3 regions of the Desulforapulum autotrophicum HRM2 genome follow, and region 2 is predicted to be linked to each of the others. Evidence: riboswitches for the same ligand, from Rfam matches in the RefSeq annotation. Region 2 holds a riboswitch; each other region holds the start of a gene.
What was found. Region 2 has a riboswitch for thiamine pyrophosphate ahead of HRM2_RS18805 (hydroxyethylthiazole kinase). Riboswitches for the same ligand answer to the same signal wherever they lie in the genome.
Positions count from the first base shown of each region.

Region 1 (7,656 bases), 1.7 Mb from region 2:
GGCCCAGGAGCGATGCGACAAAAGATTGAAGGCAGAAAACATCACCCCTCTAACAGAGGCGATACTCTTCAACATAAAGGCCAACCTCTATTTGACAGCAAAAGATTTCACCAAAGCTGAAGATTTTTTTAAAAAAGCCATCGCAAGTGATCCGCAATTCATCCAGCCCTATCTATCCCTTACAAGCCTTTTAAAATTCCAGTCCCGGACGGATGAAGCCATCACCGAATACAAGGCACTGATCAAGAAAAGGCCTGAACTTGCCGCGCCTGAAAATTTACTTGCAACCCTTTTCGATGAAAAAGGAGAGTTTGACCTTGCTGAAACCCACTATAAACGAGCCCTTGAAATAGATAAGGACTTTATCCCGGCCCTGAACAACCTTGCATACCTCTATGCCCAGCAGGATAAAGACCTTAACATGGCCCTGGACCTTGCCCAAAGGGCAAAGCAAGAAAGCGCAAACACCCCTGCCATCATGGACACCCTGGGGTGGGTTTACTTTAAAAAAGAGCTCTATGACATGGCCATTGCCGAATTTAAGGGAGCCATTGAAAAGGATCCGGAAAATCCCATGTTTCACTACCACCTGGGTCTTGGTTACAACAAAAAATGGGACTATGCAAACGCCAGAACTTCCCTTGAACGTGCCCTTGAAATCGACAAAAATTTTAAAGAGAGTCAAATGGCCAGGGACATACTGGCACAGCTCAAATAGAGAGACACAAGCATACATGATCGGAGGTTAAGACCGTCCTTTGGTTGCCGAAATGATACAAGTTTCATATTAAAAGGAGCCCCAAATGAAGCGCAAAAAAATGATCAACGTATTAAATGATTCATCCAGGCGATGGGATATGATCATCATCGGCGGCGGAGCCACAGGGCTTGGCTCAGGGGTGGATGCCGCATCAAGGGGATACAGTACCCTTGTCCTTGAACAGGCGGACTTTGCAGAGGCAACCTCAAGCCGGAGCACCAAGCTGGTCCACGGTGGTGTTCGCTATCTCCAGCAGGGAAACATTGCCCTTGTCATGGAGGCGTTAAAGGAAAGGGGTATTTTGCTCAAAAATGCTCCCCACCTGGTGTACAACCAGGCCTTTGTGGTTCCAGACTACAGATGGTGGGAACGCCCCTTTTATGGTATTGGCCTGAAACTTTACGATGCGCTGGCAGGCCAACTGGGATTTGGACCCTCCCGGATTTTATCAAAAATAGAGACCCTGGAACGGATCCCCACCCTTAAAACCGACGGTCTAAAGGGTGGTGTAATCTATCATGACGGCCAGTTTGACGATGCCAGGCTTGCAGTCACCCTTGCCCGAACCATGGAGGATCTGGGCCAGTTCCCCGTCAACCACATGAAGGTGGAATCCCTGATTAAGGACAACAATGGATTTATCAGGGGGGTCACGGCCCGGGACCAGATCACAGGACAAACCTACGCCCTTAAATCAAAGGTGGTGATCAATGCCACGGGCATCTTTGTGGACTCCATCCGCAGGATGGACGATGACGACTCGATCAACATGATCTCTCCCAGCCAGGGAATTCACCTTATCCTTGACCGATCCTTTGCCCCTGGGGATTCGGCCATCATGGTGCCCCACACGGACGACGGCCGGGTAATTTTTATTGTGCCCTGGCATGACCGTGTCATTGTCGGAACCACCGACACCCCCATCAAGGAACCGATCATGGAACCGGTTCCCTTTCCAGATGAGATCACCTTCCTTTTGACCCATGCGGCACGTTATCTTTCCAAGATTCCCACGAAAACGGATGTGTTGAGTGTGTTTGCCGGAATTCGACCGCTGATCTCAGGGGAGCATGCCCAGGGAAACACCTCTTTTCTGTCAAGGGACCATCACCTGACCATCTCCCCAACGGGCCTTGTGAGCATTGCCGGTGGGAAATGGACCACCTACCGAAAAATGGCCGAGGATACAATAGATAATGCGGCCCGCCTTGCAAACCTGATGTTTCGGCCATCTGGAACCCAGACGCTTCACCTCCACGGCTGGACCCGGGAAGCTGACATCAGGGACCACATGCATGTCTACGGCAGCCAGGCTGATGAGATAAAAGAACTTGCCCTGGCGTTGCCCGATCTTGCCCAACCCCTGCATAAAAAGCTGCCCTACACCGGGGTTGAGGTGGTCTGGGCCGTTCGCCATGAATATGCATTGACCCTTGCAGACGTGCTTTCCAGAAGAACCCGTTCCCTGCTCCTTGATGCCCGGGTCAGTATGGAAATTGCGCCCCGGGTGGCCGCAATCATGGCAGAAGAGTTGAAAAAAGACCAGTCCTGGGAAGACAACCAAGTCCATGATTACTTGGAGCTTGCAAAAAATTATATTCCGAGTTAGGCCCATAATCGGAATGGAATCTTCCAAAACATGGCTTAACGTTGAAGCCATTGCACGGTCGGATTAAGAACCCTTGTTCCCCTTTAAGCGTCCATCCTTGCCAAGGAATCGTAACCCGTCCGAACAAATCTTGAGGAAAACTGCTTCCCCTTGCCTGGGAAGTTTCTTCCTGGGTGGTATGTCAAAGGCAAACACTTGATCGTCTGCTGTTTTAACCACAAGTCGCGTCATACTTCCCTGGAAAAACAGATCCAAGACCCTTCCAGACAAACGGTTCTCTGTCCGTTTAAACCATTCGTGTTCAGGAATGGGACTTGCGGCCCAGGGCAGGATGAGAAGATCACAGGCGTTTGCTTCGGGCAAAAATGCATCAGGCACGAACCGTCCCTGGGGGGTTAAAAAACATCCATGGTCGGAATCGACAGCCCCGGCAATCAGGTTCTGGAAACCCAGGAAGTCGGCCACCGCCAGGTTCTCGGGATGGTTATATAAATGTTCAGGGGTGTCGATCTGCTGGACCTGCCCCTGGGTCATAATGCAGATGCGGTCTGCCGCGGCAAAGGCTTCGTTCTGATCGTGGGTGACAAAAATAGTGGTCACCCGGGTTTGGGTAAGGATGTGACACAAATCGGCCAGCAACCGTTCCCGGAGAAGCCGGTCAAGGGAGCCAAGGGGTTCATCGAGCATCACAAGGTCCGGGGACGGTGCAAGTGTCCTTGCAAGGGCCACTCTCTGGCGCTCTCCGCCGGAAAGCTCATCCACCCGGCGATGGCCGTAATCTTCAAGATTTACAAGTTCCAGCATCTGGGTCACCCGACGGTTGATCACGGCCTTTTTCTCTTTTTTCATCTCAAGGCCAAAGGCGATATTGTCAAAAATATTTCGATGGGGAAAAAGGGCAAAATCCTGGAACATCATGCCAAAGTTACGCCGGTGGGGGGGGATCTTCATTATGCTCCCTCCCTGGAAAATCACATCCCCCGCATCGGGTTGCTCCAGGCCTGCTGCCACCCGCAGGAGTGTGGTCTTGCCACAGCCCGAGGGGCCAAGCAGACAGATCCGCTCCCCCCTATGGACGGCCAGGGTGATGTCTGTAAGGGCGCCGTAGGCCCCCATGCTCTTGCATATATGGCTTAAAACAAACTCATCCATCAGAATCCACCATGGCCAAAGGGTCTGAAGCGTTCAATGAAAAAAAACCCCATTGCCGTCACCCCCATGAGCATGGAAGAGACAGCCATGGCCTGGCCGTAGTTCATTATTCCTGGCTGCCCCAGAAAACGATAGATGGCAACGGGCATGGTGGCCATTTCAGGACGTGCAATAAAAAGGGTGGCCCCGAATTCACCAAGGCTCATGGTAAACGCAAACACGGCCCCGGCAGTTATGGCCCTTGCCATGATGGGCAAATCCACATGGAACCAGACCCTGGAAGGGACGGCTCCAAGAAGGGCTGCAGCCTCCCTCAGGGATTGGGGAATCGATGAAATGACCGGAAGAACCGAACGAACCACAAAGGGAAAGGCCACCAGGGTATGGGCGATGGGCACCAGCATCACCGAAGTTCTTAAATTCAAAGGGGGCCGGTCAAGGGTGATGATGATGCCGAACCCCAGGGTCACGGCCGAGGTTGACAGGGGCAACATGAAAATCGGATCAAGGATCGAGGCGAATCTGTGTCTGTTCCGGAGGATGGCAAATGCCGCACACACGCCTACAACCACGGCAAGGGCAAGGGTGGCAACCCCGAACATCAGGGAGTTGGAAATGGCCCGCACCGGCGAAACATAAAAAAGGGACCCCGAGGTGTTGTGGAAAAGTTCCCGGTAAAAAGCCAGGGAAAAATGGCCTTCCAGTACAAGGGATTTAACGACCAGGGCGGCCATGGGCCCAAGACAAAAGAGCAGTATAAACGCAACGCAGCCTGCAACCATGAACCCTTCGTTAATGGTTTTGACCGGTTTCAGGGACAGTGTTGCAGCCTGGGGCGTAAAGGTGGGCACCTTTCGTTGTAAAAGAGTGTATACCCACATCATTGCAAACGTACAGCAGATCTGAAACAACGAGAGAACGGCTGCCCCGGGCAGGTTAAACAGGTGGGCTGCCTGGCGGTAGATCTCCACCTCCACCGTTGAGAATCCGGCACCGCCAAGGATGAGGATCACGCCAAAACTTGAAAAGCAGAAAATAAAAACAAGGATGGCCGATGCTGTAATGGCCGGCCGCAACAGCGGCAGGGTAACGCTGAAAAAGGTCCGGGCAGGCGTTGCTCCTAGCATGGAAGCGGCCTCGCTCATCTGACTCTGCAAAAAAGACCAGAAGCTTGTGGTGATCCTCAGCACAACACTGAAGTTGTAAAAGGCATGGGCCAGGAAAATCATGCCCATGGTATGTTCAAGGTTGATGCCCTTAACAAGGCCGTTGGCTCCCAGCAACGCCTGGAATGCCGCAGCAACCACAATGGTAGGAAGCACAAAGGGAATGGTGGCAAGGGTCATGATCAGTTTTTTTCCCCTGAATCTGTAGGTTGCCATGACATAGGCGCACGGCAGGGCAAGGGCCAGGGTCAAAAGGGTCGAAACCCCGGCCTGCCACAGGGTAAACCAGACAATCCCTGTAATCCGTCTGGATCCTGCAAGGTCTAAAAACGATGCCAGGGAAAATACCTGTTCCTGGAAAAAACTTCTAAAAAAAATCCCGGCCAGGGGGTAGAAATAAAATACTCCCAGAAAGATTAGGGGAATAAGAGCCACACCCCATGGGATAAGGGACTCCAACTCACCCCTTAAAGCCTTAATTTTGTTTAAAGCATTAATTCTGTCCAATTGATTATCCAGGATTCCCGGTTTTTCGATATGATGTCATAGTCCAGTCTTGCAGGTTGATCAGTGATAACAGCATGTTTTTTAAACACATCGGGCAAAACGGCCTCCTTGTTTGCAGGAAAGACAAACATCTGCAGGGGAATATCTTCCTGAAAGGTTTTGGACACAAGAAAATCCATGAGTTTTCCGGCAAGTTCAAGCTTCTTTGTTCCCTTTAATATCCCTGCAAATTCAACCTGGCGAAAAGCTGCGCCATTGTCGACCATAACCCCGGTGGGCGCCTTGTCCATGGGATTTTTTGCATAATAGACCTCGGCAGCAGGGCTTGAGGCATAGCTGACCACAACGGGTCTTGTTCCCTTGGAGGCAGCGGTAAACTGACCCCAGTAGGCCTCTTTCCACCCGCTTGTGATCATCACTTGGTTCTGCTTCATCCCCTTCCAGAAATCAAGGTAGCCTGTTTGTCCGAACCGTGCCACCGTGGCCAGTAAAAAGGCCAGCCCCGGGGATGAGGTGGCTGGATTTTCCACCACAACAAGATCTTTAAACCTTGGCGCCAGAAGATCTTCCAGACAGACAGGGGGATCCAGGTTTCTCTGTTTAAACCAGGCAATGTCAAAGTTGATGCACACGTCCCCGAAATCCACTGGGATGAGCCTGTTCTCAGGATCAAGCCGTAACGATTCAGGCAAACGGTCAAGCAGGGGAGAGTCATGGGCAACAAAGATATTCTCTGAAAGGGCCCGGGTCAAAAAGGTATTGTCCACCCCGTAAAAGATGTCGGCAATGGGGTTGTTTTTTGAAAGAATCGCCTTGTTAAGCGCCTCTCCCGCATCCCCTGATTTTAAAAAAATTATTTTAGCATGGTTTGCCTGTTCAAAGGCCTGGATAACATCGGTACTTGCCGAGAAACTGTCATGGGTCATGAGGGTGATTTCCTGGATCCCATCGGCCTTGACGGCCTTGTCGTTTGAATCATCCTTTGAACAGCCGGTTATGGAAATAATCATCAACACTGAAATAGCTGCAAAAACAGCTGCAAGAATCGGTCGGTATGGGGACGTGCGAACGATGGGTATCATAAGATGAATCCCTCTTTGATAAAAAAACATAAAAAAAACCATCCCTGGTTCTGGTGACATAAAGAACCGGTGATGGCTGACTAATGTCTTCGGTTCCTACGCCGGCATTACCCGGATCAGGTCATGCGGTCGGGAATGATTCCCCTCTCAGCAAACAGCTTGCTCCCGCCTATCTATAAGTTGGTTAATTAAATCTATTTCCATGCACTGTCAAGAGCTAATCCAGTGCACAGGTATCAAATCCAATCGGTAATAATGGTTTCGCGATTGATATGATCATTACAAAATGAGAATTTTCATACCCCATATTCGGCCTTGACTTCAATGGTCCATGAAAATATAATTTAAATATAGATATGAGGAGTACGTAAGATACACCTGGTAAAAAACCCTTTAGGGAGGAATCTAACATGTACGAAATCATCGCAAATCCTGAAGACTATCAAATTGACGATCTGATCAAAGGAACCGGAAATGCACCGATCAATTTTTCAGGTGAAGAAAGAAAACAATGGGCCGTTGAAATTGACGCCTTTTCCAATAAGCTTGTCCAGTTCTCAGAACGATCCCAGGAACTTGCCAAAGTATTTAAAGGAACCGAAGCCATCACCGCCACCCCTGCATCTTTAAAAACGCTCAAGATTCAATTCTTTAAAATCAACGAGGCCCTGAACAAGGCACTTGAAATTTCAAAGAAACTCGAGTCAGACATCGTTCCGAAATAAATCTTCCACGACAACTCTTCTTTTTTATCAACCCCAGGGGAGCGGAGAGATCGTCTCCGCTTCTTTGCCTGTCACCTCAAATATAGACCCGGCAGTAGGATCTCGCACAAGAATAACTTGACACATAATTTATGCATGACTAATCTTCTTCAAGTTCAGTCTGAAATCATGGTCAAAAAATTTGACCGTTAAATTTACTTACAAGTGGAGGTGACCATGGGTGATCAAGACTCCATCATTCCTGAAGTTGTCAACGAAGAGAACGAAAATCAGAACCAGTCCAAAAATCCGTCAGGAACGCTGGCACTACCCCAGAATATACTACCGGACAAGCTTTACATACTCCCCATGCTTGAACGACCCTTTTTCCCTGCCCAGGCTCAACCCATCATGGTCAACATGGCACGCTGGAAAGAAACCATCAAACGAGTGGGTATGTCCGGTCACATGGTCCTTGGACTCTGCTATGTTGAAAAACTCGAAGAGGGAAAACTTTCAGCGGATATTTTCCCGGAAATCGGGTGCGTTGTTCAACTCCATCAAGTCCAGGAGGTCGAAGACAAAATTCAATTCGTTGCCCAGGGATTAAAACGGTTCAAAATCATTCAATGGATCAGTAAAGAACCGCCGTTCATGGCCCTTGTCAATTATCCCA
Region 1 is NC_012108.1:2,560,027-2,567,682, reverse strand. Features, by position in the region: gene HRM2_RS11230 (tetratricopeptide repeat protein) at 1-718, shown strand, start outside; gene HRM2_RS11225 (glycerol-3-phosphate dehydrogenase/oxidase) at 804-2,369, shown strand; gene HRM2_RS27075 (ABC transporter ATP-binding protein) at 2,433-3,521, opposite strand; gene HRM2_RS11215 (ABC transporter permease) at 3,521-5,194, opposite strand; gene HRM2_RS11210 (thiamine ABC transporter substrate-binding protein) at 5,173-6,276, opposite strand; TPP riboswitch at 6,353-6,455, opposite strand; gene HRM2_RS11205 (hypothetical protein) at 6,687-7,001, shown strand; gene lon (endopeptidase La) at 7,218-7,656, shown strand, end outside.
Region 1: it holds a riboswitch for thiamine pyrophosphate, as region 2 does, so the genes downstream of both, HRM2_RS11210 (thiamine ABC transporter substrate-binding protein) here and HRM2_RS18805 (hydroxyethylthiazole kinase) in region 2, are expected to answer to the same signal.

Region 2 (7,656 bases):
TCAACCGGTTAAAAATCTTCCGGCCCGATTCAGCCTTGATGTCCAGGCAGATATTTTTCTTGTTCCGGTTGGACACTTCAAAGGTCATGCTCCGTCCATCGGGTCCGGCCATATCCACTGCCCCCACCTGGGTCCAGTAGCGGATTCCGTCTCCCACCGGGTCTTCCACCTTGATCACCTCTGCACCCAGATCGCCCAATATGGCCCCGCCCCCCGGCCCTGCGTGGAATACGCCATACTCAACGACCTTTATCCCTTCCAGGGGCAGAGGGGCGCCATCCCGGCTGTCCCTGTCATGGTACTTTATTTCCATCCACCGCCTCCTCTATTCAAATGAATCAAATCCTGATTTATCTATCAGCTGGTCAATCCTAAATCAAGCGCTTATTACGGGCGTGTGGAAAACCATGTTGGAGATTGGACTGTGGTGATTTATATTGTGATTTACACGGGTCTGTTGTGAAATCTACAGGCATGGGGACCTTTGACTGTCCTTGTAAATACAGACAATTTTGTCCTTTTTGTCATCAGAAACATGATCGGGTTCGGGTCTGAAAAAAAAGAACGAATAGTTAAGACATTGACCATTTATTGCTTTATTAATTTATTTATTGTATAAGCACTTTGATAAAGGAGTGTGTATGGAGCAGCAAAAACAGAAATGTATTCAGCAAATTGTCGCCTCAGTGCGTCAAGTGTTCCGGTCCGTGTATCTCGATTCGGCAAGGACCGGCCGGAAATTCGGAGTCAGTGGATCGCAGATGCAGGTGTTACGCAATCTGCTTATTTACGGTTCCCTTTCTTCTGTGGAATTGAGCCGGAAAATGTTTGTCACGGCAGCAAATATGACCGGAATCATTGACCGTCTGGAGAACAAGGGCGTGGTGAATAGAAAGCGCAAACCAGGCGACAGGCGGGTAGTTCTGATCTCCCTGACCGAATCAGGACAGAAGCTCGCCGGATCACTGCCCGATCCTGTGGAAAAAAAACTTCTTCAGGGGCTGCGGAACAGACCCTATGGGGAAATGGTCCGCATCGCTGAATCCATGGCAACACTCCTTGAACTTGTCGATGCCGAAGAGATTGAAGATTCTCCCCGGGCGGTTTCCATTGAGGACTCGCCAAGTGCAGGAGAGAAATCAAAACCTTAACCAAGGAGTTATGCATGTCTATCACGTCACAAACCCGCAACTGTATGTATGTACTAATAATGGGACTTATCCTCACACTGGCCCTGCCAGCTTCCGGCCTGGCCAGGCGAATTGTTTTTGCCGATTTAAGCTGGGACAGTGTTCAAGTGCACAACCAGATCGCAGGTTTTATTTTGGAGCACGGGTACGATTATGATGTCGAATACATGCCCGGGGAGACTATTCCACTGTTTACCGGACTGATGCGGGGAAATGTTGACGTGAACATGGAATCCTGGACCGAAAATATCCAGGAAGTGTACGATAAAGCCATGAAACAGAAAAAAATCATGGATCTTGGATCAAACTTTCCAGACAGCTGGCAGGGTTGGCTGGTGCCCACCTACATGATCAAAGGCGATCCCTCCCGGGGCATCGAGCCCGTTGCTCCGGATCTGAAAAGTGTCACGGATCTGCCCAGATACTGGGAACTGTTCAAGGACCCGGAAGAGCCTTCCAAAGGACGATTTTATAATTCCATTGCAGGGTGGAAAGTGACGGATATCAATAGCCAGAAACTCAAAGCCTATGGCCTTGACACCTATTATTCAGATTTCATCCCCGGTTCCGATGCCGCACTTTCCGGCTCCATGGCATCCGCCCATGCCAAGGGTCGTCCCTGGGTCGGATATTATTGGGGGCCGACCTGGGTGCTCGGCAAATACGACATGACCCCCCTTGAAGAACCAGCCTTTGACCAGAAGGTGTGGGACGAGACCAAGGGGTGCGCCATGCCCTCCGTTCAAGTGAACATTCTGGTGAATGCCAAATTTGCCAAAAAGAATCCAGAAGCGGTCGCGGTATTGAAGGAATATGAGACATCCATGGCCCTGTGTAATGAACTTTTGGCCTATATGCGTGACAATAAAGCCGGTACCCAGGCTGCAGCTCTTTTCTTCCTGAAGAAACACAAAGAGCTGTGGGAAAACTGGGTCACTCCTGAAGCCGCAGGAAAAATCGAAGCGGCGCTGAACAAATAGGGGGGCTGCATGATATTACAATTTCCAACCCGCTTACAGGTTCCCCTGGATCGCTGGGTGGATGTGGCCATGGACTGGCTTCTTGAATATTGCGGAGATGCCTTTGAGATTCTGGGGAACTGGATTCTGGTGGGTCTGATGGCCCTGGAAAAATTTTTTGTCTGGCTACCCTGGCCCGTTCTGATCATCATTGTATTTCTGCTCGGATGGCGACTGGTGGGCAGGCTGCGTGACGGTCTGCTGCTGGCAACATTGCTGTTTCTGGTGGGATGTTTCGGTTACTGGGATCTGGCCATGATGACTTTGGCCCTGATCATGGCTTCGGTGTCCGTTTCACTGGTTATCGGCATACCCACCGGAATACTCATGGCTGCAAGTGACAGGTTCTCCAAGGTGCTTAAGCCGATTCTGGACGGAATGCAGACCATGCCAAGCTTTGTGTATCTCATTCCGGCCATGATGCTTTTCGGCCTGGGCAAGGTTCCGGCCCTGTTCGCCACGATCATCTATGCAGTTCCACCGGTGATCCGGCTGACAAATGTCGGCATCCGGGAGGTGGACCCGAGTATTGTTGAGGCTGCCCATGCTTTTGGGGCCGATCCGTGGAAGGTTCTCACCTCTGTGGAACTGCCCCTGGCCCGTCCTTCCATCATGGTCGGTATCAACCAAACCACCATGATGGCTCTGTCCATGGTGGTCATCGCCTCCATGATCGGAGCTAGAGGACTTGGCCTGGAAGTGCTTCTGGCTATTAATCGGATCGAAATCGGCCGTGGAGTTAAAGCCGGTATGGCCATCGTGTTTCTGGCTATTATCGTGGACCGGATCACCGCAGCCATGGCTGCTGAACGACGCATGCGCAAGGGAGGCGGTTCATGAGCAAACTCTGCATCAAAAATGTGAGTAAGATCTTTGGCCCAGACCCCCAAAAAGCCCTCAGGCTTCTGGACAAGGGACTTGGAAAGGATGAAATCCTGGCCAAAACAGGTAACACCGTAGGAGTGAACCGGGTTTCTTTTGAGGTGGAAGAGGGAGAAATCGTGGTGGTCATGGGGTTGTCCGGCAGCGGCAAGTCCACCCTGGTCAGATGTCTAAACCGGCTTATACAGCCCACCGAGGGCCAAATTTTTGTGGACGGCGAGGACCTGACGGAACTTGCGCCAAAACAGCTCCGCAAGGTACGGGCGCTCAAACTGGGTATGGTCTTTCAAAACTTTGCTTTGCTTCCCCACAAGACCATTGTCCGGAATGTGGAATACGGCCTGGAAATTTCCAAGGTTCCGGCCGTACAGCGACGGGAAACCGCCCTGCAGGTTTTAGAGCAGGTCGGACTCAGCGGATGGGAAGATTCCTATCCGGGCCAGCTTTCCGGAGGCATGCAACAGCGAGTCGGCCTGGCCCGTGCTCTGGCCTCAAACCCGGATGTCTTACTCATGGACGAGGCCTTCAGTGCTCTTGATCCCCTTATCCGTTCGGACATGCAGGACGAACTCATCGCTCTGCAGGAAAAGATGCACAAAACCATCGTGTTCATCTCCCACGATCTTGACGAGGCCCTTAAACTAGGTGATCGCATCGTGCTAATGAAGGACGGCGAAGTGGTTCAGATAGGAACGCCTGAGGATATCTTGACCAACCCTGCCGACGACTACGTGGCCCGGTTTGTGGCCGATGTGGATGTAAGCAAGGTGCTCACCGCCGGATCGATCATGGAAAAATCCAGAGCTGTGGCCCATATCGGTACGGACGGACCCAGGGCTGCTTTACGGAAAATGAAAAAACACACCATTTCTTCTCTGTTTGTTTTGAGCCGGGAACATACCCTCCTCGGTGTGGTCCTGATCGAAGATGTGGCTGCCATGATCGGGACAGGAGATCGGGATCTGAATTCAATCCTGATCCACGACCTGCGTACCGTATCTGAGGATACCCCGGCCACGGAACTGTTCGAGCCCCTTAAGGACAGCCGTTTCCCCCTGGCAGTGGTGGACGACACCAACCGGCTCAAGGGGGTGATCGTTCGCGGGCAGTTGATCGCTGCGGTTGCCGAACGGGGAACAGGGCCCGGGGAGTGATCGGGAAGACCTGTTTGCGTGTCATTAGGATCCCCTGACATTGTATTCTTTTTGTCACTCGTCGTTACAATCTACCCCCCACGAAGAATTTTTTGAAGGGAATAAAAATGATCTGAAAAAATCTAATATTGTCTTGAAGAGAACAACCCAAACGGCCGTCCAGAATTCCATTTCTGGACGGCCGTTTTGACTGGGTGTGGGAATGGGTGAATCGATAAAACAGCACATTATGATCTGCACAAACACCTTTGAGAACCTTAAAAAATATGGACCACCCATTTTACGGCAAGAAAGAGGGTGACCATCAGCGCCGTACCGCCACCGATGTTGAGCAGCCAGCCGTTCTTGTTTTCTCTGGCCCAGGATTTGTCATTGAGTAATTTCATAAAGATTGCCACAAACAGCGGGGTTCCCACAAAAGACAAGGCCAGCATGAGCATCAGAAGCGCCACTGGTTTTCCGGGTAGAAAGGCCCCAGGCAAGGCAATGAGGCACCCGGCAAGAATAATCCCCCTGTATTTCTTTCCCCCGGATTTTAAATCCCACCGCATTTTATCCCCGACAACATAGGATGCCGCAATAAAGGTAGGCATAATGGTTGAAAAAACGGCGCACCAGATACCCAGGCAGAAAAAGCCATGGGCATATTCTCCCAGAATCGGCTTGATGGCATTGGCCATCTCAAAAAGGGTGGATACTTGGATACCAGCAGGGTTGAGTACGCATGCACCGGTGAGGTAAATGGCCGTACAATAGAGGCCAAAGGCACCCAGGAGCGAAACGGCCGTGTCGGCCAGGGCCAGATTCAGATCCTTTGTCGTCCATCCCCTTTCATGGACGGTATAGGTCTGCATGGAGAGTATGGTCACATGGATGGATCCCCCCATGATGGCCGTCATCATCACGATTTCAGCCGGGCCAAAATTGGCAAAATCCGGAACAAGTCCCCCCATCATCGCACCCAGATCAGGTCGTGCAATAAAAAGGGTGGCAATAAAACAGATGACCAGGAGGGAAACCACCACCTTACAGATCTTTTCAATAATTTTATAGCCCCCCAGGGCAACCAGTCCATAAAAAACAGCCACGAAAAAAACGCCCCACAGTGAGGAAGTCAAGCCGGTTACAAATTCCGTCACCGCCACCAGGACCTTCAACAGAACCACATTGCAAAGCCAGATAACCACAAGGGCATCCAAGGCCACAAACCAGGCCAGACCCTTGCCCCATTTTTCTTCAACAATGGAGACAATGCCCTTGCCGCCAATCAATGCGGTTTTCGCTGCCATATACTGGCAGACAAAGGCCAGCACAACACTCAAGACAATGACCCACAAAAATCCATAACCGTAAATGCCGCCGGCTTTGGCAACACTTAATGTGGTACCGGGGCCTGCTGCCACGGCGCTGATGAGCCATGCAGGGCCAAAGCCAGACAACATCCCTTGAATGCGTGATTTTTTTATTTTTTCAACATGTTCCATGGTTTTTCCAAATTATTCTTGATTATATTCTTGTTTAATTGGGCTGGGGCCCCCCTGCCCGTCCATCACAAACGAATCCGTGGCACGACCAGGTTTCCGGATGATATCTCAGGATGCCGTGGATTCCACCTTCAGCCGTGCCGCCAGGTTTTTTTCGTTCATATTGTACAGAGCGTCCATGAAATGGGGCATGAAAGTGCCAGGCCCCGAGGCCTTTTCCGCGGCAAGCTCACCGGCAATGGCGGCAACGGCAGATGCAGCAACGGCCGCGTCAAAACCATTGTCCGTCACGGCATAAAAGGCCGCGGTCAGGGCCGAAAGGATACACCCTGTTCCGGTGACGGAATTCATCAGGGGGGTGCCATTGTCAAGGATCATCCGCCGGCCCGGAGCCAGGATCATATCTTTTTGTCCGCTGACGATGAGAGATGACGCTGAAACCAGAATGGACGGCCAACCGGGTTCGTCGGTCCCGGTTTCTTCACCGTCTCCATGGGTTCGGCCATGCCCCGCCAGGATCTGCCTGGCATGTTCCAGATCCAGGGTGTTGTCAATGCCCCTTGTTGTGTAATTTGTACCTGTGAGGGAACAGACCTCCGAGGCATTGCCCCGGATTATCTTGCGGGGGGCAAGGGCGAAAAGGGCCTTGGCAATACCGGTCCTGTAGGCACCGGCACCGGATCCAACAGGATCTAACACAACGGGTTTATCCATCCTGGCGGCCAGGGTCATGAGGGTTTTCATCACCTCAATCCGCCCTTTAACCGGGGTACCCATGTTAATGCACAGGGCATCTGAAATTTTTGACATGTAGGCGGCGTCCTCCTGGGCCCAGGACATGGTGGGAGATGCTCCCAGGGCCAGCAGGGCATTGGCCGTCTGATTCATTACCACGAAATTTGTGACCACATGGACCAGGGGTTTCTGGTCACGGATTCTGGCGCACAGCTCGAAAATACCATGGACCAGGGTTTGGTGTTCAATCATAGAATTTCCATTAACAAAGGATAACGTCGGATTATTTCCTTCATTATCCATAAATATTTAAATCATTAAATATGGGGAACAGGATGGAATAAAGACAAGAGACCGTTGTAAGTTTCAGAAAAATCGGCACTGGAGCAGGCCATTTTTTAGGGCCATCTCCCATGCTTATTTGAAAATTCACAAAGGAAATGGACAGAAACTCACAAGGAAGATATCATTTGAAAAATAAATATCAGCTTCCCTACGTCGGAATTATCCGCATCAGGTTCCAAGGGACAGGATCATTACAATCCTTCTCAGCCACTGTCAGCGCCCCCAGCAAACACAATTTTTAACCTTGAGATTATGGCCATTAGGAAAACACTTGTCAACCCATTTAATAAGCCCTCCCCCTAAAGTAAATTCCGATCAGATTCGCAATTATTCTAAATCCATTTCTCAAATCCTCGAAATTCGTTGTTCTCAAACCTGCAAATCCGGGCAGGCCCTCCGTTAATCCCCAGGGAAGATAGGGCCATATTTAAATACGATATCAATGTCTTACTCAATTAAGAAAGCAAATAGAAACCCCTCCGACGACAATGGCACGACCATTGCTATCCCAGGTATAAGGAACAACATTAACCCACGCAGAAGAGGAATGACCATGGCCCCAACCCGCCCAGGAAACAAACAACCGACTGCGATAAAACCGCCCAGGGATGCAGGGGTAAACCCGGGCATTTCTGAAGAACTTCTAAAGACAAGGGCCTATTTCAACCGGCTGAAAATCCGCCTGGGTCTGGGCGTTCTGGCCTGCTTCATCATTCCCCATGTGCTTCTTTCCGTCTATTTCCACTGTCAGTTTACAACGGCATTGAAAAAAACAGGCAAGATCAACATCGAGGCCCTGGCAAAGAGCCAGCGCAACATTGTGGATCTGTTCTTAAGGGAACGGGAG
Region 2 is NC_012108.1:4,274,072-4,281,727, forward strand. Features, by position in the region: gene HRM2_RS18775 (CaiB/BaiF CoA transferase family protein) at 1-313, opposite strand, end outside; gene HRM2_RS18780 (MarR family winged helix-turn-helix transcriptional regulator) at 642-1,151, shown strand; gene HRM2_RS18785 (ABC transporter substrate-binding protein) at 1,166-2,170, shown strand; gene HRM2_RS18790 (ABC transporter permease) at 2,180-3,049, shown strand; gene HRM2_RS18795 (quaternary amine ABC transporter ATP-binding protein) at 3,046-4,245, shown strand; gene HRM2_RS18800 (Nramp family divalent metal transporter) at 4,503-5,729, opposite strand; gene HRM2_RS18805 (hydroxyethylthiazole kinase) at 5,838-6,716, opposite strand; TPP riboswitch at 6,938-7,043, opposite strand; gene HRM2_RS18810 (sensor histidine kinase) at 7,363-7,656, shown strand, end outside.

Region 3 (7,656 bases), 1.8 Mb from region 2:
CAGATCCGTCTGGAGGCGTGCATTGGCCTGGATCATGAGATATCCCAGGCCCTGCTGGGCCCCGACCCATTCCCCGATGACAGCACCGATGGTGGCCACGGTGACGCCCACCCGCAGGCCTGAAAAAAACCGGGGCAGGGCCCAGGGCCAGTAGAGCATTCGCAGCTTCTGGAAAAAACTGGCCCCCATGAGGCAGAACAATACCCTGAATTCGGGATCACAGCTTTTTAATCCAGACAAAAGGCTGACGGTAATGGGGAAAAATATAATTACCCATGCCATGAATACCTTGGATGCCATGCCATATCCCAGCCAGACCACCAGCAGGGGGGCCAGGGCAAACACCGGAATGGCCTGGGAGGCCACCAGAAAGGGGGTCAGCCCCCGTTCAAGTCCAGGGATGGCAAACATGAAAATGGCCAGGGGAATGGCCGTGGCCAGGGCAAGGCCGATGCCGGCCAGGATTTCGGTAAAGGTGACCAGGGCGTGGGGCCAGATAACAGGGGCCTTGATCAGGGCTGTTGCCGCAATATCCGAGGGTCGCGGCAGGATGAACCCCGGGACATCCATTATCCTGACCCCCAGCTCCCAGATGGCAAGAAGGCACAGGGCAAGGAGAGCTGCCAGGCCGTTGGCCTTGAAATTATCCACGGCCATGGGGCATGCCTTGCCTGAGCCGGTCCAGAACCCGGGTCTTGATGCCCAGCAGTTCCGGGTCGCTGAACTTTCTGGGTTTGGGTGATTCGGGTATAAATCGTTCAATGACGACCATGGGGCAGGGGCTTAACAGGCAGATTTCGTCTCCGAGAATCAATGCCTCTTCAATGTCATGGGTGATCATGAGGATGGTTTTTTTGAATTCAGACTGGAGCATGAGCAGCAGAAACTGCAGTTCCCTTCGGGTAATGGCATCCAGGGCAGACAAGGGTTCATCCAAAAGGATGAGATCCCTTTCAAACATGAGGGTCCGGACCAGGGCACAGCGCTGTCGCATGCCACCGGAAACCTGGTCGGGATAATGGGTTTCAAATCCATTGAGCCCCAGGCGGTGGAATAAGCGGTCGGCTGTTTGTCGTGCCCGGGTCGGGTCCTGCCGGTCTTTTCCAGTTCTGGCCGGCAACAGGCTGTTTTCCATGAGGGTGAACCAGGGCAGCAGCAGATCCTTTTGCTGCATATAGGCCCCAAGGTCCTGGAGGTGGGGCTGAGGCTTTCCCTTCCAGGTGATTCGGCCCCGGTCCAGGGGCGTCACCCCGGTGAGTCCGTCAAACAGGGTGGACTTTCCGCATCCGGATGGCCCCACCAGCACTTTGAACTGCCCCGGTTCGACCGTGAGGGTGAAATTTGAAAAAATCAGTCGGTTGCCAAAGGATTTGGCGGCACCAATGACTTCAAACATGGTCGTTTCCTTGAAATTTTTTATTAAAATGCGTACGACCGCAGGTGGGATGGGGGAAAGGGGCTTTCCTTCGCCGATATGAGCCGGATCAGGTTCCAGGGGTCGAAACAAGGGTTGCTTTTTGTTTCCTCTCAGCCGAATACCTTCGACTCCCCCAGCCTTCCATTGACGCCGCAATAGTTGGGGGGAAGGTAGCACGCCTGTCAGAGCTCTGTCAAATACCCTTTCCCCTGTTGACTGAAAAAACCAGGGTGGTATAAATATAGAATTATCGTATAGGAGGTTACATGGTCTGGAATGTCTATCTTTTGAGGTGTAATGACGGTTCATTGTACTGCGGTGTTACAACGGATGTTGCGGCCCGCGTTGCAACACACAATGACGGAAAGGGGGCCAAATATACCCGGTCCAGGCTGCCTGTGACCCTGGTTGCCGTCAGCCCTGATTTTACAAAACAGAGGGCGTTTCAGTTTGAGTACCGCGTAAAACAGCTTCGAGCCCATGAAAAGTGTGATGTGGTGATGAAGGGGAAATGTGGGGGTTCTGGTCGGAGAATTAAGAAAAACATGGGTGTGGTGAATAAATCGGTTCAGGAACTTGATAAGTGACAGCCTAGATGGTACTCATGGATTGTTGTTTTAAACTATTTGTGATACATTCATAAAATAGCGAATATCATATTTTTACGGGAGAGAATTATGAGTGAAATTGTCAGGGATGGTGATACGACAGTGGTAAGGCCGGGCATTGATATTGTTGCCTCCATGGCAGAAGACTTCAAGCGGGAACTTTTCTCTGCAATCAATGATAATCCTGGTGATCTTGTCATTGATCTTGCAGGTGTTGAGATGGTTGATTCTGTTGGGATTGGTGTGATCATTGCGACCCACAACACCCTGGAGCAGGCCGGAAGAACTCTCAAGGTGATCAACGTTTCAAAGGATGTTTTTGGGCTGTTCAGTACCATGCGACTCAACAGGCGCTTTACCATTGAGAGTAATGCCTAGTGGGTGTGCCTCGCATGGAAAGACGACGGTTCCCCGCCTTTATTATAGCAGTGTTTATGGTTTTATCTGTTGCTGGGTGTGGTGACGATAACGGGAAGTATGAGGGTGTCGGGCGACTGGTGGCAGAGCGGAATCGTGCCAGGCTTGCACAGAGTGAAAATAAAAGACAGTCCCCAGTCCCGGATAAACCGTTGTCCTCCAACTCAATGGGTGTCAAATCATCAAAGGAAGTACTGGTTGAAGAGAATGTCAATATTGTGAGCTCCTCTTCAGGCAAGATCCTTGCTAGAGGGATCGCCTATCTGGATGAAAATGGAAAAATCATAACCATCCGTTTCGGAAAACAATAGTCTGTAAAATTCATTCAACGTGATTGCCTGAAGATTGTGTGGCGATTCAACTTCAGCGGGGAAAGTACGGGCTTGGCATGGGACTCAGATCGGAAACAACAAAGGGTTTCAGCAGTTTTGCTGAAACCCTTTTTTAACAATGGTCGGGGCGAGAGGATTCGAACCTCCGACATCCTGCTCCCAAAGCAGGCGCGCTACCAGGCTGCGCTACGCCCCGAAAAATACAATCAAAGCTTTTAGCACTGTTTCCGGGATTATGCAAGTCCAATCGGGAGTGACCCGTAAAAATTATCCGGTCGGCTGGCCCTGTCTCTCCATGGGCTGCATTTTTGTTCTGCAACGGGTGATTTTAGGTTGCCATGGTGTCGCAAAGTACTGAAATGCATTCTTTTTTTCAATTTTCTTGACACCCGCACATTTAAAGATTACCTTAATACATTTTACTTGGGGAACACATATTGAATGGCCCCGGTGGTTGAAACGATGGCAACAACATTAAAACAACATCAATAAGAGATGGCTTGATGCGCTTCAGGTTCCCCAGGGGACCCCGTGCTTAAGAGCCTTTTGGTACAGGAAGGGGAATAATGCAATTAAACATTGAAGAGAAAAGCTCGGTAAAGAAAGTCCTCCACATTGAAATCCCTAAGGAAGATGTGGCAAAGGAGCTGGACACAGCTTACAATGAGTTGAAAAAAACGGCCACGGTAAAAGGTTTCAGAAAGGGCAAGATTCCCCGGAAAATATTGGAGACACGGTTTTCAAAGGATGTGCACGCCGATCTTGTGCCCCATCTTGTTCAGAACGCTTTTTCCGAGGCCCTTGACGAGCACAAGTTCAATCTGGTGGGCGGTCCCCAGGTGGATCCACCTGAGCTAACCCCCGGGGAGGCCCTCAGCTTTGATATTTCAATTGAGGTGATGCCGGAACTTGAAGCTGTTGATTTCAAAGGGATCGAGCTGAAAAAGACCATGTATGAGGCAACGGACCAGGAGGTTGATGCCCAGATTCAGATGATTCGCAAAACCATGGCAACCAAGGAGAAGGTGACCGAGGAACGACCGGTCAAGGTCGAGGATTTTGTTCTCATTGATTACCAGGGCTTTGTCGATGGTGCCCCCTGTGACGCTGCCCCCAAGGTTGAAAATTATGTCATGGCCATTGGTAGCAACACCCTGCCTGCTGAGTTCTCAGAAAAGCTGCTGGGCGCCATCCCTGTGAAAGAGATGGATATCGATGTTGTTTATGCAGATGATGACAAGGATGAGGCCCTGGCTGGCAAGACCGTGATATACAAGGTGACCCTTAAAGAGATTCAGGAGCAGATTTTGCCTCCGGTGGATGATACCCTGGTGGAAAATTTGGGCCAGTACAAGAATCTTGATGAGCTCAAGGCGGCCATTCTTGACAATCTTAAAAAGGGGTATGAGCAGCGAACCCAGCACGAGCTGAGCGAGCAGATCTTTACAGACCTTCTTGAGAAAATTGAGTTTGAGGTTCCAGATACAATGGTGGATGCAGAGCTCCAGGGAATCATTGCAGAGGCTGAACAGGCCTATGCACAGAACAATATCAAGCTTGAAGATGTGGGACTGAGTCAGGATTTTTTGAAGACCCAGTACCGGGGTGTGGCTGAGAAGCAGGCCCGCCGCCATATTCTTCTCGGCAAGATTATTGACCAGGAAAACCTTGAGTTGACAGAGGATGAGCTTGAGGCCGGGTATGCTGAAATGGCCCTTGGAATGAACGCCTCTGTTGATGCAGTAAAGAATTTTTTCAAGATGGATGGGCGTCAGCTTGAGTATTATAAACACACCCAGCTTGAAAAAAAGGCTGTCCGTCTTATAATAGAACAAGGCAGTGTGACTGAAGTCGCTCCAGAGGTTGAGACCGAGGTCTCTGAATCTGCGGCTGATGTCGAAGACAAGACAGATCAATAATTTTTTTTGTCCGGCATGCATGGATGAAAAACAAAATAATTAAAGGAGATAATCGTGCCCTTAATCCCCATGGTCGTTGAGCAGAGTAACAGAGGTGAGCGTGCCTATGATATCTATTCACGACTGTTAAAGGACAGAATCATATTTCTGGGGTCTGCCATGGACGATGAGGTTGCTAACCTCATCGTGGCGCAGCTCTTGTTTCTTGAGTCTGAAGACCCGGAAAAGGATATCAATTTTTATATAAATTCCCCCGGCGGTGTTGTCACTGCCGGAATGGCTGTGTATGATACCATGCAGTACATCAAACCCGATGTGGCAACGGTTTGTATTGGCCAGGCTGCCAGCATGGGAGCACTGCTCCTTGCTGCTGGAGCAAAGGGAAAACGCTTCAGCCTTCCCAACTCCAGAATAATGATTCATCAGCCCCTTGGTGGAGCCCAGGGCCAGGCGTCTGACATCAAAATTCAGGCCAACGAGATTCTGCGCATGAAAGAGGTTTTGAGTGGAATCCTGTCAAAGCACACGGGCCAGAATTTTGATAAGATATCAGAAGACACTGACAGGGATTTTTTCATGTCAGGCGACCAGGCCAAGGAATATGGTCTTGTGGACCATGTGGTTGCGAGCCGGGACGAGCTGGAAAAGGCAGAAGCAGCAAAGGAGAAATAATATGACCCGGAAAGATGATGAGAGCGATCAGTTCTTTTGCTCGTTTTGCGGAAAGAACCAGAAAGAGGTCAAGAAACTCATTGCAGGACCTAGCGTTTACATTTGTAATGAGTGTGTCAGTCTGTGTGAAGAGATTATTGAAGATGAGGACAAAGAGAGTCTTGCTCCGGCCGAGGCCAGCGATAAAAAGCTCACTCCAAGGGAAATCAAGGATGTTCTTGATACCTATGTAATCGAGCAGGACAGAGCCAAGAAGGTTCTCTCTGTTGCCGTGTACAATCACTACAAACGTCTGGATGCAGAGGTGAAAAGTGAAGACGATGTGGAGATCCAGAAGAGCAATATTCTGCTGATCGGACCCACTGGTTGCGGAAAGACGCTCCTGGCACAGACCCTGGCAAGATTTCTGGATGTCCCCTTTGCCCTGGCCGATGCAACTACCCTTACTGAGGCCGGTTATGTTGGTGAGGATGTTGAGAACATCATCCTTTCCCTGGTCCAGAATGCCGATTACGATATTGAAAAGGCCCAGCGGGGAATCATCTACATTGATGAGGTGGACAAGATTTCCCAGAGGGGCGACAACCCGTCCATCACCCGGGATGTCTCGGGTGAAGGGGTTCAGCAGGCCCTTTTAAAGATCATCGAGGGCACCACGGCAAGCATTCCTCCCAAGGGCGGCCGAAAGCATCCCCAGCAGGATTTTGTCAAAGTGGAGACCTCCAACATCCTCTTTGTATGCGGGGGGACCTTTACCGGTCTTGAAAAGGTGATTGAACGCAGAATCAGTCAAAAATCCATGGGGTTCGGGGCCGAGGTCCAGAGCCGAAAGGAAAAGAACGTGGGAGAACTCCTGGAGCAACTGAAACCAGAAGATCTCATCAAGTTCGGACTGATCCCCGAGTTCCTGGGCAGGCTTCCCGTTGTTACTTCCCTGTCTGAACTCAATGAAGCCTCGCTGGTCAAGATTCTCACCGAGCCGAAAAATGCCCTGTTAAAACAGTATCAGCGGTTGTTTGAGTTTGAGAATGTCAAGCTCACCTTTACCGAGGAGGCCCTTGCTGCCATGGCTAAGGAGGCTGTGACCAGAAGATCGGGTGCAAGGGGGCTCAGGGCCATCATGGAGGAGACCATGCTCGACATCATGTATGAACTGCCTTCAACGGAAAACGTTCGGGAGTGCATTGTGGGTGAAGAGGTTGTTCTCAAGCATGAGCCGCCCATTCTCCTGTTTGAACAGGCCAAGAAACAGGCATAATAAACCAAGGCCATAAAATCCAGGGGTCGGAATACTCCGGGTCAGGGAAATGACAAACGGATGACAAATAATTTGAAGAACATCAATATTGACGGACCTGAAGTTGAAACAAGGGATCTGCCCCTGGTGCCCCTCAGGGACATGGTTCTTTTCCCCCATATGATAACCCCGGTGTTTATGGGACGATCCCGCTCCATCAAAGCCCTTTCAGTGGCCATGGAAAAGGACAAGCGTATTTTTCTTGTTTCCCAGAATGATCCGGATACGATTAAACCCATGGCCAGCGATCTTTTTACCATGGGAACCCAGGCAAGAATTACCCAGATGCTGCGGCTTCCCGATGGAACGGTCAAAGCCCTTGTGGAAGGCGAATGCCGGGGGCGACTCAAAAGCCTCAGGGTGGTTGAAGATTTTGTTTCCGCCCAGTTTGCGGTGGTTGAAGAAATAAGTGTTTATGGACCAGAAGCCAAGGCTTGCGTTCGCACGGCCACCGATGCCTTTGAAGCTTATGCAAAGCTTTCTGGTGCCATTTCCAAGGGTTTGATCCAGGCCCTTGGAGGGCTTGCAGATGATCCAGGCAAGCTTGCCGATTCCATTGCTGCCCATATGCCGTTCAAGATCAGCGATAAAAAGCTGCTCCTTAATTGCACAGACATTGAGGAGCGGCTCTTTTTGCTGGTGAAGCTCATCCAGGAGGAGTCTGAGGTCTTTGCCATGTCCCAGAAGATCAAGGGCCGGGTAAAAGAACAGATGGAGAAGCTTCAGAAAAAGCACTATCTCAACGAGCAGATGACGGCCATCAAGCGGGAAATGGGCGAAGATGGGGAGGCTTCCCATGAGTTCCAGGAGCTTGAGAGCAAGATTAAACGCAAGAGAATGCCAAAAGAGGCGGCGGCTGCCGTTCGCAGGGAGTTTGAAAAGCTTGTGCAGATGTCAGCCATGTCGTCCGAGGCTACGGTGGTCAGAAATTACATTGAGTGGCTTCTTTCCCTTCCCTGGTATCGCAAAAGTCGTATAAAGATGGACATCGCAG
Region 3 is NC_012108.1:498,954-506,609, forward strand. Features, by position in the region: gene HRM2_RS02125 (ABC transporter permease) at 1-657, opposite strand, end outside; gene HRM2_RS02130 (ABC transporter ATP-binding protein) at 644-1,396, opposite strand; TPP riboswitch at 1,445-1,562, opposite strand; gene HRM2_RS02135 (GIY-YIG nuclease family protein) at 1,684-2,004, shown strand; gene HRM2_RS02140 (STAS domain-containing protein) at 2,095-2,403, shown strand; gene HRM2_RS02145 (hypothetical protein) at 2,460-2,753, shown strand; tRNA gene HRM2_RS02150 (tRNA-Pro) at 2,894-2,970, opposite strand; gene tig (trigger factor) at 3,341-4,693, shown strand; gene clpP (ATP-dependent Clp endopeptidase proteolytic subunit ClpP) at 4,748-5,365, shown strand; gene clpX (ATP-dependent Clp protease ATP-binding subunit ClpX) at 5,367-6,623, shown strand; gene lon (endopeptidase La) at 6,684-7,656, shown strand, end outside.
Region 3: it holds a riboswitch for thiamine pyrophosphate, as region 2 does, so the genes downstream of both, HRM2_RS02130 (ABC transporter ATP-binding protein) here and HRM2_RS18805 (hydroxyethylthiazole kinase) in region 2, are expected to answer to the same signal.